Linked DNA regions of Armatimonas rosea. The protein of the gene in region 2 interacts with the protein of the main gene of each other region in a pairwise test. Links are inferred from orthologs where the notes say so. Each region holds a gene or a part of one and is shown on either strand. Other genes may lie near its edges.

The links.
Region 1: the proteins of rpe (region 2) and dnaN interact in binary tests that used the Escherichia coli proteins (3 or more experiments, as listed by UniProt). The link is inferred for Armatimonas rosea from one-to-one orthologs.
Region 3: the proteins of rpe (region 2) and eno interact in binary tests that used the Escherichia coli proteins (3 or more experiments, as listed by UniProt). The link is inferred for Armatimonas rosea from one-to-one orthologs.

What each region holds. Positions count from the first base shown.
Region 1 is NZ_JACHGW010000004.1:803,591-807,923, forward strand. Bases 933-3,795 are described here. They hold dnaN (DNA polymerase III subunit beta), read left to right. Parts: upstream 933-1,715; coding sequence 1,716-2,876; downstream 2,877-3,795. Other genes in these bases: HNQ39_RS23160 (sigma-70 family RNA polymerase sigma factor), read left to right, coding at 933-1,212; HNQ39_RS23165 (anti-sigma factor family protein), read left to right, coding at 1,377-1,670; HNQ39_RS23175 (M14 family metallopeptidase), read left to right, coding at 3,088-3,795. Also shown: HNQ39_RS23155 (cytidylate kinase family protein), read right to left, coding at 1-626; more of HNQ39_RS23160, read left to right, coding at 661-932; more of HNQ39_RS23175, read left to right, coding at 3,796-4,333. UniProt on the Escherichia coli protein: Confers DNA tethering and processivity to DNA polymerases and other proteins. Acts as a clamp, forming a ring around DNA (a reaction catalyzed by the clamp-loading complex) which diffuses in an ATP-independent manner freely and bidirectionally along dsDNA.
Region 2 is NZ_JACHGW010000001.1:1,393,344-1,397,738, reverse strand. What follows is about bases 1,072-3,996. They hold rpe (ribulose-phosphate 3-epimerase), read right to left. Parts: upstream 2,905-3,996; coding sequence 2,239-2,904; downstream 1,072-2,238. Other genes in these bases: HNQ39_RS06460 (protein kinase domain-containing protein), read right to left, coding at 2,908-3,996; HNQ39_RS06470 (hypothetical protein), read right to left, coding at 1,868-2,242; ribD (bifunctional diaminohydroxyphosphoribosylaminopyrimidine deaminase/5-amino-6-(5-phosphoribosylamino)uracil reductase RibD), read right to left, coding at 1,072-1,878. In the rest of the region: HNQ39_RS06480 (LuxE/PaaK family acyltransferase), read left to right, coding at 1-659; more of ribD, read right to left, coding at 754-1,071; more of HNQ39_RS06460, read right to left, coding at 3,997-4,395. UniProt on the Escherichia coli protein: Catalyzes the reversible epimerization of D-ribulose 5-phosphate to D-xylulose 5-phosphate.
Region 3 is NZ_JACHGW010000001.1:1,154,251-1,158,612, forward strand. The notes cover bases 630-3,521. They hold eno (phosphopyruvate hydratase), read right to left. Parts: upstream 2,787-3,521; coding sequence 1,473-2,786; downstream 630-1,472. Other genes in these bases: HNQ39_RS05290 (DUF2752 domain-containing protein), read right to left, coding at 630-951; HNQ39_RS05295 (DUF4234 domain-containing protein), read right to left, coding at 926-1,300; HNQ39_RS05305 (J domain-containing protein), read right to left, coding at 2,842-3,521. Outside these bases: HNQ39_RS05280 (Uma2 family endonuclease), read left to right, coding at 1-60; HNQ39_RS05285 (hypothetical protein), read left to right, coding at 61-528; more of HNQ39_RS05290, read right to left, coding at 529-629; more of HNQ39_RS05305, read right to left, coding at 3,522-4,134; HNQ39_RS05310 (Hsp70 family protein), read right to left, coding at 4,181-4,362. UniProt on the Escherichia coli protein: Catalyzes the reversible conversion of 2-phosphoglycerate (2-PG) into phosphoenolpyruvate (PEP). It is essential for the degradation of carbohydrates via glycolysis.

The DNA.
Region 1 (4,333 bases), on a different replicon or contig from region 2:
TCCAGCGCCTCCTCCGAGACCGAGCGAATCTCCTGTGAGGGCTGAAGCGACCGGGGCGAGACGAGGCTGATGGGGTGGAGCAAGCAGCCGTCTGTCGTGAGCTCGTTCACAATGAGAGCCGCAATACTTTTTGCATCGAGCACGGACGAGTCCACCACTAAGTCGTAGTTGCTCAGGTTGTTTAGCGACGCATTGTAGTACTTCAAGAACCGATTGTTCTCGCTAAAATAGCGCTCGCGCAGCAGGTTCATCGCGTTTTCTTTGGAGACAAAGCTCTCGCCAATGCGCTCCTGGCCATAGACGCGCGCTGCCGCCACCGCAGGCAGACAAGTCACAAAAACCTTGAGCGAGTAGGGCATGAAGTGCCACGCCAGCCGCGAGTCAAAGATAAAGCGCTCTTTCTCTTGCCCAATGCGCTGGGTGAGTGAGTCGATCTCATCGTCGATGGAGCGATCACTCTCCGCAAGCTTGTTGTACTCCAGAGTCGTCAAGTTCTTCGATGCGGCGATCTGGCGCTGCATTGCCCCCGTGGAGTAGTACTCAATCTGTAGGCTCTCCTGTAGTAGCTTTGCAACCGTTGTCTTCCCACAGCCCGGCTCGCCGGTAATTGTAATCTTAATGGACATTTCGTCTATTCTATCGTAGCGGTACAATGCCTGAGTGCACGATGTTTTTGAGGCGCGGCTGGTAGAGCGATTTCGGCAAGGCGATGCCCGCGCGATGGAGACACTCTTTGAGCTCTATGCGGACCGGGCGCTGGGGCTGGCGATGCGGCTGACGGAGACGCGGGAAGATGCCGAGGAAGTGGCCCAAGAGGCGTTTGTGCGGGCGTTTCGCAGTGCGCGCCAGCTCACGGGCGGCCACACAAAGCGCTTTGGTCCCTGGCTCTTTGCCATTGTGCGCTCGATTGCCGCCGATAAGCGCCGCCAGCTCCGGCTCCCCACGCTCTCGCTAGAGACTCCCGCGGGTGCAGCGCTGGTCAGCCGGGTCCGCACCGAGGACGAGGCCCTGGCCCGTGCGGAGCGCAAGGCGCTTCTGGACGCTCTCGAGTCCCTCCCCGAGGAGCACAAGCTCGTGCTGACCCTCTGCGATCTGGAGGACATCCCCCACGCCGAGGCCGCCGAGGTGCTGGGCCGCTCGGTCGCCGCCACGAAATCCCTGCTCTACCGCGCCCGCCGGGCGTTGCGGGATGCGCTGGTCGCCGGGGGTTAAAAATCCCCGGCAGCAGTCAAGAGCGTCCCAAGGACGCGTAAACCGCGTCGTTTATCGCGTCCCCGGGACGCTCCCCAACACCAGACGGGGATTTCCAATCCCCGGCGAAAAAAATCCCCAACCCCGCGACGCTTTTTGATTTCAACCTACGTCTTTGTTTGTGAATGAACGACGAAACCATCCGTGAGCTGATCGGGCCGTACCTCGACGACGACCTGCCGACTGAGGCAAAGCGGCGTGTGGAGGAGGCGATCCTAGCCTCACCCGCGCTGGCATGGGAGGTGCAGACCCTCAAGATCACCCGGGAGCGGCTCCGCACCGATGCCGGCGAGGTCGTCGCCTCGGATGCGTTCCGAGCCCGCACCCTGCGTGCGCTTTACACCGACAATCCACATCTTCAGAACGAAGACACCGAAAACAAAGAAGCCGGGCAGTTCACCTTGCCCATCAAGCTCTAAACACCACAGAGCTCCCCAAGACGTGGGAGCTAAAGGGCAAAAACTATGCAAGCAATCACCGCACGAAAAGACCTCTACGAGGCAGTACAGACCGTCGGACGCGCCGTCTCCGGGCGCTCGACCCTCCCGATTCTCTCCCATATCCTAGTCACCCCGCAGGGCGGCTCGAACCTGAAGCTCACCGCGACCGACCTGGAGATGTGGGTGGAGTGCTCGCTCACCGCGCGTATCCAGGCGAGCCTGGGCGACATGGAGGAGGCCGGTGGCTTCACGGTGCCGTCGCGCTACTTCACCGAGATCCTCGGCGCGCTCCCCGAGGCCGATGTGATCCTCGACCGCCCCGATGGTGGCAACAAGACCCAGCTGCGCTGTGGTCGCTCGGACTACAGCCTGCTTGGGCTGCCCGCCGAGGAGTTCCCCGCCCTCCCCGATGTCGAGCCCACCGCGACCATCACGATGAACGGTGCCGTGCTCAAGGCGATGATCAAGCAGGTCGCCTTCGCGGTCTCCACCGACGAGACCCGTGTGATCCTGACGGGCGTGCTCTTTATCTTCAATGGCCAGCAGATCAAGATGGTCGCCACCGACACCCACCGCCTCGCGGTGCGTGGCGGGATCGCGTCTTCGGGCGAGGGCCAGGGCCAAGCGGTCCTTCCTGCCCGTGCCATGAACGAGATCAGCCGCTTGGCTGGTGACGAAGACGAAGTGGTGATCGCGCTGGCGCAGGGTCAGGCACGCTTTGAGGTGAATAAGAAGAACTCCAACGGCGACACAGTTGCGACCACGACCCTCATCACCCGCCTGATCGAGGGCCAGTTCCCCAACTACGAGCGTGTCATCCCCGCCGGCCACGAGCGCAAGCTGACTCTGGAGACCGCCGAGTTCCAGAAAGCCGTCAAGCGTGTGGCCATTGTCGCCCGTGAGAACGCCAACCGGATTGTCCTAGAGACCGAGGGCGCGCAGCTGGCGATGTCCGCGGAATCGGGGACCATTGGCTCCGCCCGCGATGAGATCGAGGTGGCACGGGAGGGCGACGATATCCAGATCGCGTTCAATGCCAAGTACCTCGGGGATGTGCTCGCCGCGATCGAGACCGAGGGAGTCGTCCTGGAGCTCACCGAGCCCCTGCGCCCCGGCATCCTCCGCCCCATCGGGGACAACGCCGCCGACTATCTCTGCGTCCTGATGCCCATGCAGGTGATCTAGGGGGGACATCCCTCCCCCCGGCCCCCTCCCTTCCCCTGAAACCCGACTTCGTCGGGGGGAAGGGAGGGGGTGAATCTACCAAACCCACCCCCACTCGTTCCTCGTCTCCCCTCCCTTCGTCCCCGCGAAGCGGGAAACAGAGCGAAGGGAGGGGCTGGGGGAGGGATGTATCCCCGGGGAGGGATGCTTGTATGTCAGGTACACTTCTCCCATGCCGTTGCAAACCCCACCCCAGACCCGCGCCGAGCGCACGGGCTACGCCGAGACAAGCCACTACGACGATGTGATTGCATTTCTGGAGGCGCTCAAGCTCCCCATTACCGTGCTGGCGACCAGCGACCAAGGGCGAAAAGTCCCGCTGGTAACCCTTGGGAAGGGCAAGCTCAAGGTCTACATCCAGGCCAATATCCACGGGGGCGAGGTGGAGGGTAAGGAGGCCGCGCTGATGCTCCTGCGCGACCTGCCCAAGTCCCACCCCAAGCTCCTAGAGAAGCTCACGCTGGTTGTCTGCCCGATCTACAACTGCGATGGCAACGAGAAATGGGGCGAGGGCAAGCGCAACCGGGGCTCCCAAGACGGCCCCGAGGTGATTGGGGAGCGGGCCAATGGGGCGGGGCTCGATCTCAACCGAGACTGCATGAAGGCGGAATCGCCGGAGATGCGCGGGGTCTTGGAGCACATCTACAGAAAACACGATCCCGCGCTCGTGCTGGATCTGCACACGACCAACGGGACACGCCACGGGTATCATCTCACCTACTCCCCGCCCCTCAACCCCAACTCCGACCCCGCCGTGCTCGCCTATGTCCGCGACTCCCTGCTCCCGATTGTCCGCAAGCGCCTCGAAAAAGAGAAGTCCTGGAAGCTCTTTGACTACGGCAATGTCGAGCGGCGCGGCATGGAGCGTGTCTGGGCGACCTTTGGCGACGAGCCACGCTACGTCACCAACTACGCCGGGCTACGGGGCCGCCTCTCCATCCTCTCCGAGGCCGTGAGCTTCCTGCCCTTTGAGACACGTGTCAAGGTGACCTATGACTTTGTCTTGGCGATCCTGGAAGAGGCCGCCAAGGACAGCGAAAAGATCCAGCAGCTGGTCAGAGACGCCGACAAGCGCCGTCGTACTGAGCTTGGGGTGCGCTTTGAGATGGCCGCTCGCGCCACGCCAGAGTCCGTCCCGCTGGAAAAGCCCGGCCCCGATGCCGAGACAGACCATCGAAAAGCCCCCAAAGAGCTGGAGCAAGTAACTCTCCCTGTCTGGGATCGCTTCAAAACCACCCGCTCGAACAAAGTTCCGAAGGGTTATTTTGTCACCCACGGGAAGGTCATTGAGCTTCTCAAGAGCCATGGCATCCAAGGCCAAGACTACTCGCACAAAGGAAGTATCGAGACGTTCGTCGTGAGCCAGAAGCAAGTTAGTCGCACACCGTTTCAGGGGCATCGGCTGATTCAGTTTGAGG
Region 2 (4,395 bases):
TGCTCGCAGGCTACGAGCGCCACTTCCCAAGCCAGCCGCTCCTTGCGCTCATGCCCCCGCCCGACCTGGCCCCCCACTCGTCGCTCTCGTTTATGCTAGAGACCCTCGGGGCCGAGTTTATCTGGGGGGAGAGTAGCACCTCGCAGCTGCAAAGCACGCTCTCAAGCCTCGCGACTCCCTGCACCGTCTTTGGGACTGCCTTCGCCTTTGTCAACTACTTCGATGCCACACCAGGCGAGCACTTTTCTCTCGACGAGAGCTCTCTGGTGATCGAGACGGGAGGCTTCAAGGGGCGGAGCCGAGAAGTCGAGAAATCCGAGCTCTACGCGCTCTTTGCGGAGCGCCTGGGCGTTGCGCCGGCGCACTGCTTCTCGGAGTACGGGATGAGCGAGCTGGCGAGCCAGTTCTACAGCCAGGGGGTCGATGGCCCCAAGCTCGCCCCGCCGTGGCTACGCACCCGCATCCTCGATCCCGTCACCGGCAACGACACCGCTCCGGGTCAGCCGGGTCTTCTGGCTCACTACGATCTGGCGAACTACAACTCCGTCCTTGCGATCCAGACCGAGGACATGGGAGTATGGGACGAGCGCGGAGGCTTTCAGCTCTTGGGCCGTGCACCTGGTGCCGTGTTGCGTGGGTGCTCCCTGCTGGCGGAGTAGCCCCCGCCCAGCGCTTTTAGCCTCCCCCAGCTCGCACCGCTCGCTACCCCCTCCGGCTTCGCGAAGGGGGTAAAACGCGCCGCTGGTCTCGTGACTACGTCCCCCTTCGCAGCGAGGAACGAGCGATTGCCGGAGGGGGTAGCGAGCGGTGCGAGCTGGGGGAGGCTAAAAGCGCCACATCCGGGCCGTAGCGGCGGACGCGGAGGTTCTGGAGCTCGATAGGCGCAGATAGACCGGGGCCGTCGAGCGGCGTTGGGGCGTGGGCACCGCCGATCAGCTTGGGGGCGATAAAAAACAGCGCTCGATCCACGGCTTGTGCTTGCCAGAAGGCCGCCGCGAGGGCACCGCCGGACTCCAGGAGGAGCTCCAGCAAGCCGCGCTCGGCGAGAAATTGCAGGGCGGGAAGAACGGCGACACGGCCCGAGCTATCGGCGGGAAGTGTGACCAGCTCGGCGTCCCAGCCCGGCTTTTGCGCTTGGCAGGTCAGAATCAGCGTGCCGGGGCGGTTGAGGCGCGCGGTCTTGGGCGTGCGGAGCTGAGAGTCGAAGATTACAGGGGTGGGGTTGGTACCGCGCACCAGGCGCACCGTCAGCTCGGGGTCGTCAGCGAGGACCGTTCCCACCCCCACGAGCACCGCATCGGCCTGAGCGCGGAGCTTGTGGACCACACGTCGGGCGGGTGCGCTGGTGATTGCCAGGGGCGCGGTGTGGCTTGCAGCGAGCTTGCCATCCAGGGTCATAGCCGCCTTGTGGGTCACAAAGGGCAGGCCCGTGCGCTGGTGCTTCAGAAACGCCCGGTGCGCGTCGATAGCTGCGTCCTCGCACACACCGATGGTCAGCTCGATCCCAGCGGCCTGGAGCTGGGCGAAACCGTCACCGCTCACCTGGGGGTTGGGATCGAGAGTTGCGGCGACGACCCGCGTGATTCCGGCCTCGATACAGTGGTGGGTGCAGGGGACGCGCGGGGAGCCATCGGGGCGCTGCCAGTGCGAGCAGGGCTCTAGAGTTGTGTAGAGAGTCGCGCCGCGTGCTCGCTCCCCCGCCCGTGCAAGCGCCATCGCCTCGGCATGGACTTTTTCGGTGTGGTAGGTCCAGCCCTCGCTGATCAGCGTACCGTCTTTGACGATCACCGCACCGACGGCGGGGCTGGGGTGGGTCTTCTCCCGATTAGTGAGGCGCAGGGCACGCCGCATCCAGAAAACATCGGGGTCACTGGGCATTGCGCTGCTTCTGCGCCTCTTCGGCGACATTGTCTATCACCTGCTGGATCACCTGGCGCTCCGCCTTGCGCATCGCCACAAACGACTCCAGTGCATCCAGAAGGGCGATACAGACCAGGCTCACCCCGAGCCCATAGAGCGAGATCAGGAGCATCAGCTTCTGGAGCGCACCCACCCGCCCCACAAAATCACGCCCCACAAAGATCAGCGCCAGCGCCAGGAGCAGGCAAAGCAGCGCCATTCCCGCCGTCCGAAAGAGCCGTGAGCGTGGCGAGAGCGCGCCATAGCCCTTGGAGTAGAAAAAGATCGTCAGCCCCACCGTGATCGCGAGGAGGACTCCAAAGACTAGGCTTACGCTTATCATGGCCCCAGCACCTCACGCAGCGCGGCCACACCGGCCGCCACGCCCTCGGGATGATTGAAGATCGCGGAGCCCGCGACCAGCACATCCGCCCCATCGCGGGCCAGCCCCGCCGCGGTCTTGACATTCACACTGCCATCCACACTGATCTTAAAGCTCGCCCCCGCCTCGGTGCGGAGCTGGGCCAGCTCCCCGACTTTTCGAGCGGCGCTAGGTAGAAATGCCTGCCCCCCAAAGCCCGGGTTGACCGTCATGACCAGCACCAGATCCAGATCGCCCAAGACATAGCGCAGGGTCTCCGGCGGGGTTGCGGGGTTGAGAGCGACTCCTGCCAGACAGCCCGCCTCACGGATCGCGGCGAGGGTGCGCTGGAGATGGGGAGTGGCCTCTTGGTGGACCGTGATCGCGTGGGCACCGGCGGCGACAAAGGGCTCGATATAGCGCTCCGGCTCGACCACCATCAGATGCACATCAAAGACCGCTTCCGGGCAGAGCGGCTTGAGCGCCCGGACTACCTCTGCTCCAAAAGTCAGGTTGGGCACAAAGCGGCCATCCATGACATCCACATGGAGCCAGTGCTCCCCGGTAGCCAGTGCCGCCTGGGCCTGCTCACCAAACCGGGCGTGGTCGGCGGCCAAGAGCGACGGTGCCAGTAAGACTCCCACGGGCTACTTCCCCTTGACCGGGGTTGTCTGCGCCCGGAGATCGTCGTTGTCGTAGAGCTTGATCGTGATGGGCCGCCCTATTCCGGTGACCTCCGCAGTCAGGCTCTGACCAGGCTCGTGGTTCTTCTCGTAGCCCGTGTGGGTCCCCTCGGAGTCCTCGATCTGGATCACGATATGGTGCGGCTGACCGTCTTGGGGCACCTTGTAGGGCACACGGAAGGTACGCTGGCGGGTGTCCTCTGGGTCGGGAAGCCCCACTCCGTCCCCGGTGCCTGTCGGAGTGCGCGGCTCAGGTGTCGGAGGCGGTGTCGGCTCAGGAGTGGGCTCGGGCTCGGGGCCTTTTGAGACCACAAGATCGATCTTGGTTCCGCGGGCACGCCGCTCGGAGCCATCCCCACGGGGGAGCTGCTGGAGAACAACCCCATTGGGCGTGATGGGATCAAAGCGCCGGGTTGTCTCCCCAATCTTCAGGCCGGCTTTCTCGAGGTCTTTCTGCGCCTTATCGAGGGTTGTCTCCTCCACATTGGGGACGAGCACCATCTCGGGGCCGCGGGAGACCTTCACGTAGATCTCTTTGCCCTCGACAATGCTCTTCTTACCGTCGGCGAGCTCTTTCTGGTCGTAGATAACCCCCGCCGGCTTGTCGTCGCGAAACTCCCCTTCCTCGGCAACCAGCTTGAAGCGCCGCTCATTGGCGATCGCCTTGGCCTCGGTGAGGGTCTTGCCACGAAGCTCCGGGATAATGACCTCGTTTGCGGGACTTAAGAACGGACGGATCCAGTTAAAGACCACTGCCCCGGACCCCACAAGCGCCAGGAGCAGGAGCAAGTTGATCGCCAAGAGCACCCCACCTGTGCGGCGTGGCGGGAGCGGGGCCTCGTCGTCGTCGGGAGCCACCTTTCGCAGCTTCTTGCCGGTAGGCGCAGGCGCTTCCGGAGAGACGGGCTTGGAGACACGAGGGCCTGTCTCCGGCTGAGGGGCCGCCGCAACCGGCATGACGCTCACCGGAGAAGCGGGTGCCTCCTCGGCAGAGCGAGGCTCTGGGGCCTGCTCCTGAACCTCCAGCGGTGACCAGGCAAGGGAGCGACCAAAGCGCAGCGCCTCTCGCACCTTGCGCAGGTCTTCCAGGAGCTCCGTGGCGCTGTGGTAGCGGTCCTGCGGGCGCTTGGCGAGGCCCTTGAGGATGATCCCCTCCAAGGCGCGCGGGATTGCTTGGTTGAGGGAGCGAGGCGCAGGCGGGGCCTCTTGGGCATGGCGCAGTGCGATGGTCACGGGATTGTCCCCACGGAAGGGAAGCTCACCGGTCAGCATCTCAAAGAGAACCACTGCCAGAGCGTAGAGATCGCCAGACGCGGTGGGCATGGTACTGGTCGCCAGATCGGGAGCGGCATAGGGAACGATCCGCATTAAGAGGCTGGTATCCTCGCCCACGAGCTGTGTGTAGGTAGGCGCGATCCCAAAGCCGGTGACCTTAACCTGTCCCTCGGGCCC
Region 3 (4,362 bases), 240 kb from region 2 along the record:
ACCATCGCCCCGCTTGCCCATGCCGACGCCACTGTCTTGGTAAGCACTTTACTTCCCTAGATGCGCCTCTATCGCTACCTGGGAGCGACGGAGCTACTCGCAGAGACTGCCCGCTGGCCGATAAAATCGGCCGCAGATTTAGAGGCGTGGCGCAAGGGAGTCTTTGGGAGCACCGCGACCTTTGTTGTCACTGCCGACGGTATGCTCTGGCTGGCGGACCAGCGCTCGGAGCATGTCTCGTGTGCCCGTGGTGCGGAGGTTCAAGCGGCGGGGGAGCTGATTTTTTCGGGCGAGGAGCTGATCGCCGCCACCAATCTCTCCACCGGCTACTGCCCCGAGCCTGAGTGCTGGGCGGCGCTTCAGGCCGCGCTCGATAGAGCGGGGATCGTGCATCCCGGTGGCTTTACAACAAGCTATCTCTTCCGGCGCTGTGACCGCTGCGGTCAGCGCAATGTCATCAAGGATGGCATTTTCGAGTGTGGTGTCTGCGGCGAGCCTCTGTCCATTGTCTGGAACTTCGCCCGCTAGCTACGGAGGCTTTGGGAGCCAGCCCAGCAGGCGCGTGACCCAGAGCAGGAGCATGAGCACGATAAGCACCCATGAGCTCACGCGGAGGAGCTTTGGGGAGGGCTGGAGCCGCGGAAAGAAGCGCAGGACGACCGCACCGATAAGCAGGCCAAAGAAGACCGGGCCGAGGGGGTGGAGCCAGAAGGCACGCACGAGCTCGCCGTGGGCACAGCAGACCAGGGAGCGGCTCATCCCACAACCGGGGCAGGGAAGGTGGAAGAGGGCCTTGGTGGGGCAGAGAGGGGGGAGACCCAGGAGAGACTTGTTGTCCAGGCCTGGGGTGGGAACAAGAAAGAGGGCCAGCAAGAGAAACGGGGCCGGGTGCCAGAGCACCCGACCCCCTTTTTGTACAGACTCCCTAAGCACGCCGAGCGTAGATCTCATTGAGCTCGTTCTGTTGCAGGAACGGAACCACCATGCCCAGGCCGTAGATCGGGCCGGCACCGAGGATATCCAGCACCAGGTAGAGCCCGCTGTTGTTCCGGGACGTAATCCCGGCCAGCTGTTGCATCCGCTCGATCTTCTGCGCGGTCAGGATGTCCCAGGCAATACCCCAGAGCGTCCCCGTGAAGATCAGCAGGAGCAGGTGGACAATCGGGGGGATGCCCTGCTCGCCCGTGTACTCGTCCATCTCCTGGCTGGTCTTGTAGAGCCAGTAGAAGTAGTAGAGCCCACAAGTAACCAACATCAAGATCGCCATCATCAGCAGGTCGCGTCGTGTTCCATTTCGCATTGAAGAATCGTGCCTCCACTTCCTACGACACGCGACCTACTGATTTAGTTACAAGGGGTACTTCTCCTCCCCCCAGCCCCCTCCTCACCTAAAGGCAAGGAGGGGGAGCCAGAGAGAGGGTTTTCCGAAAGTCCCTTGCCTTTAGGTGAGGGGTTGGGGAGAGGAGAGGTACTTACTTGAGGTTGTAGAAGCTCTTGAGGCCTTGGTAGACCGCCGACGTTCCCAGGGCTTCTTCGATACGAATGAGCTGGTTGTACTTGGCGACACGGTCCGTGCGGCTGGGAGCGCCGGTCTTGATCTGGCCGCAGTTGGTGGCGACTGCGATATCGGCGATCGTGGTGTCCTCGGTCTCGCCGGAGCGGTGGGAGAGAATCGCGGTGTAGCCGGCGCGCTTGGCCATCTCGACCGCCTCAAGCGTCTCGGTGAGGGTGCCGATCTGGTTGACCTTCACGAGAATGGAGTTGCCCACGCCCTTCTCAATCCCATCGGCGAGGCGCTTGGTGTTGGTGACAAAGAGATCGTCCCCGACCAGCTGCACCTTCTTACCGATCGCGTCGGTGAGCAGCTTCCAGCCCTCCCAGTCGTCCTCGGACATGCCGTCCTCGATCGAGATAATCGGGTAGTTGGCGGCCAGATCGGCCCAGAAGGCGACCATCTCCTCACGGGTCTTCCAGAGGTTGGACTTCCAGAAGTAGTAGCTGCCCTCGCGGCCATTTGCCTTGCCCTCTTCGTAGAGCTCGGTGGTGGCGGGGTCCATGGCGATCTGGATCTGGGCACCGGGGGTGTAGCCGGCCTTGTTGATCGCCTCCATGATCACATCGAGCGCCTCTTGGTTGCTCTTGAGGTTGGGCGCGTAGCCACCCTCGTCCCCGACCGCGGTGCCGTAGCCCTTGCCCTTGAGCACGGACTTGAGCGCATGGAAGATCTCCGCACCCCAGCGCAGGCCCTCGGAGAAGCTGGTCGCGCCCACGGGCATGACCATGAACTCCTGCAGGTCCACGGAGTTGTCGGCGTGCTTGCCGCCATTGATGATGTTCATCATCGGGACGGGAAGCTGCTTGGCGTTGGCTCCGCCGATGTAGCGCCACAGTGGGGTCTCCAGTGCCTCTGCGGCGGCCTTGGCCGCGGCGAGGGAGACACCCAGGATGGCGTTGGCACCGAACTTGGCCTTGTTGGGGGTGCCATCGAGGGTCAGGAGCAGGCTATCGAGGCCCGCCTGGTCGGAGGCATCAAAGCCCGCAAGCTCGGGGGAGATAGAGTCGTTGACATTGGCGACAGCCTTCAGGACACCTTTTCCCAGGTAGACCGACTTATCGCCGTCGCGTAGCTCGACCGCTTCGTGGGCACCGGTGGACGCTCCCGAGGGAACGGCCGCGCGTCCGACCACACCACACTCCAGGACGACATCCACTTCTACAGTGGGGTTGCCGCGCGAGTCCAGAATCTGGCGGGCGCGGACTTCTTCAATTAAAGTTAGTTGGCTCATGCTAGGAAATTATAGCACGCGCGGAGACCCGCTTGTTTCTCAGGCGTTTAAGAGTTTAGCGGGCGCTTAAGATGCGGCCAAAGAGCCCACCGCGGCGGGCTTCTTTCGCGACAGGGGCAGGGCTTGGCGCGGGCATGTGGGTGGGGCGAGCGATTGTCTGCATCTCCGCAACGGCCTGGCAGTGGAGCGCTCGCTGGCAGAGTGTCCCCAGGAACGCGTCTTGCTCGACACTGATCAGCGGGTACTCCCGGCGGATGTAGGCGAGCTGCTGGAGCACCTGGCGGGGGAGGGCTTCGGTCTCGCGCTGGATTCGCTCGAGGGCGGAGCTCATGCGGGACTGGCGGATATTGTCCGACGACTTGTCCTGGTAGAGGGTGAGGAAGCACTGCTGGATCGGTCCCACACAGAGCAGGTCCTTGCTCAGGCGGACGATCTCCTGCTGGATCTCGGACTTATGGATCAGCTCACCAAAGCGCACCCGGCGTGGGTCTTCGTCGGCGAGGGGCAGCTCCTGGAGGTGCAGCAAGAGCTGGCGCGTCCAGACATAGTACTCCTCGTTGAGGAAGAGCTCCGCCGTGCGGATAAAGGCATCGGCTGCGATCCCAACTTTATCGGCGGGGATGACATCCAGGAGGCGGTGTGCGGTCAGGGCCGCGTTCTTCTCGTCCTCGTTCTGGATATAGACCATCACGAGCTGGAGCAGGGCATTGAAGTCCGAGAAGTCCTCTTCCTGGTCCATGAAGATCGCCTCTTCGAGCGCTTCGATCAGCTCACGGGTGCGCCCCTGGCTTCGGTAGATGCGGGCGAGGAGCAGCTGGGCATCGTAGTGGGCTTCGTTAAGCTCTAGGACCCGCTTGAGCTCGGCCTCGGCCTCCGCAGGCTTTTGCTGGAACAGGTAGCAGCGGGCGAGCTTGCAGCGCAGCGCTTCGTCGTTGGGGGTCCGCCGCAGGAGCCACTGGTACTGGCGCTCGGCGAGGACATAGTCCCGGTTGCGCATCAAGAGCTGGGTCAGGAGCAGGCGCGGGCGCGGCAGGTCGGGAGCGAGCATCACCGCACTCTTGAGCAGGGAGAGCGCTTTCTGGGGGTCACGGTCGATCGCAAGAGCCGCCTGATCGACCAGGACGCGGACGCGCGGGCCACTCCTGCGGGTCTGGTCGTACTCGCTCCGGCGCTGGGGGTCGAGCAGGGTGTTGCGGGCCTCGTTGAGGGCCTGGTAGCGCTCGGGGTCACGCTGGGGTGGGCAGAGACGAACCAGACGAAAGTAAGCCTGCTGGATCTCGTCTTGGGTCGCCGTCTCGGGGACCTCCAGCGTGTCGTAAAGGCTCGTCTCGTAGGTTGTTTCGCTCATACCGTGTCTTTTATTATTGGTAGTGAGCGCTTTAGACTGGAGGGTGTTACGTCAACTCAAACAGCAAGTCCGTGAGCTTGTCCAGGCGCTTTCGGACCTCGTCCTCGTCGTTCTGGATCACGGCGAGCTTGACAAAGCCGGCCATGTCATTCAGGGTACTGGCGATATCGGGGCGCTCCTTGACCTGGCGCTCAACCTGCTCGATCAGGGGCAAGACCAGCCCCGCAA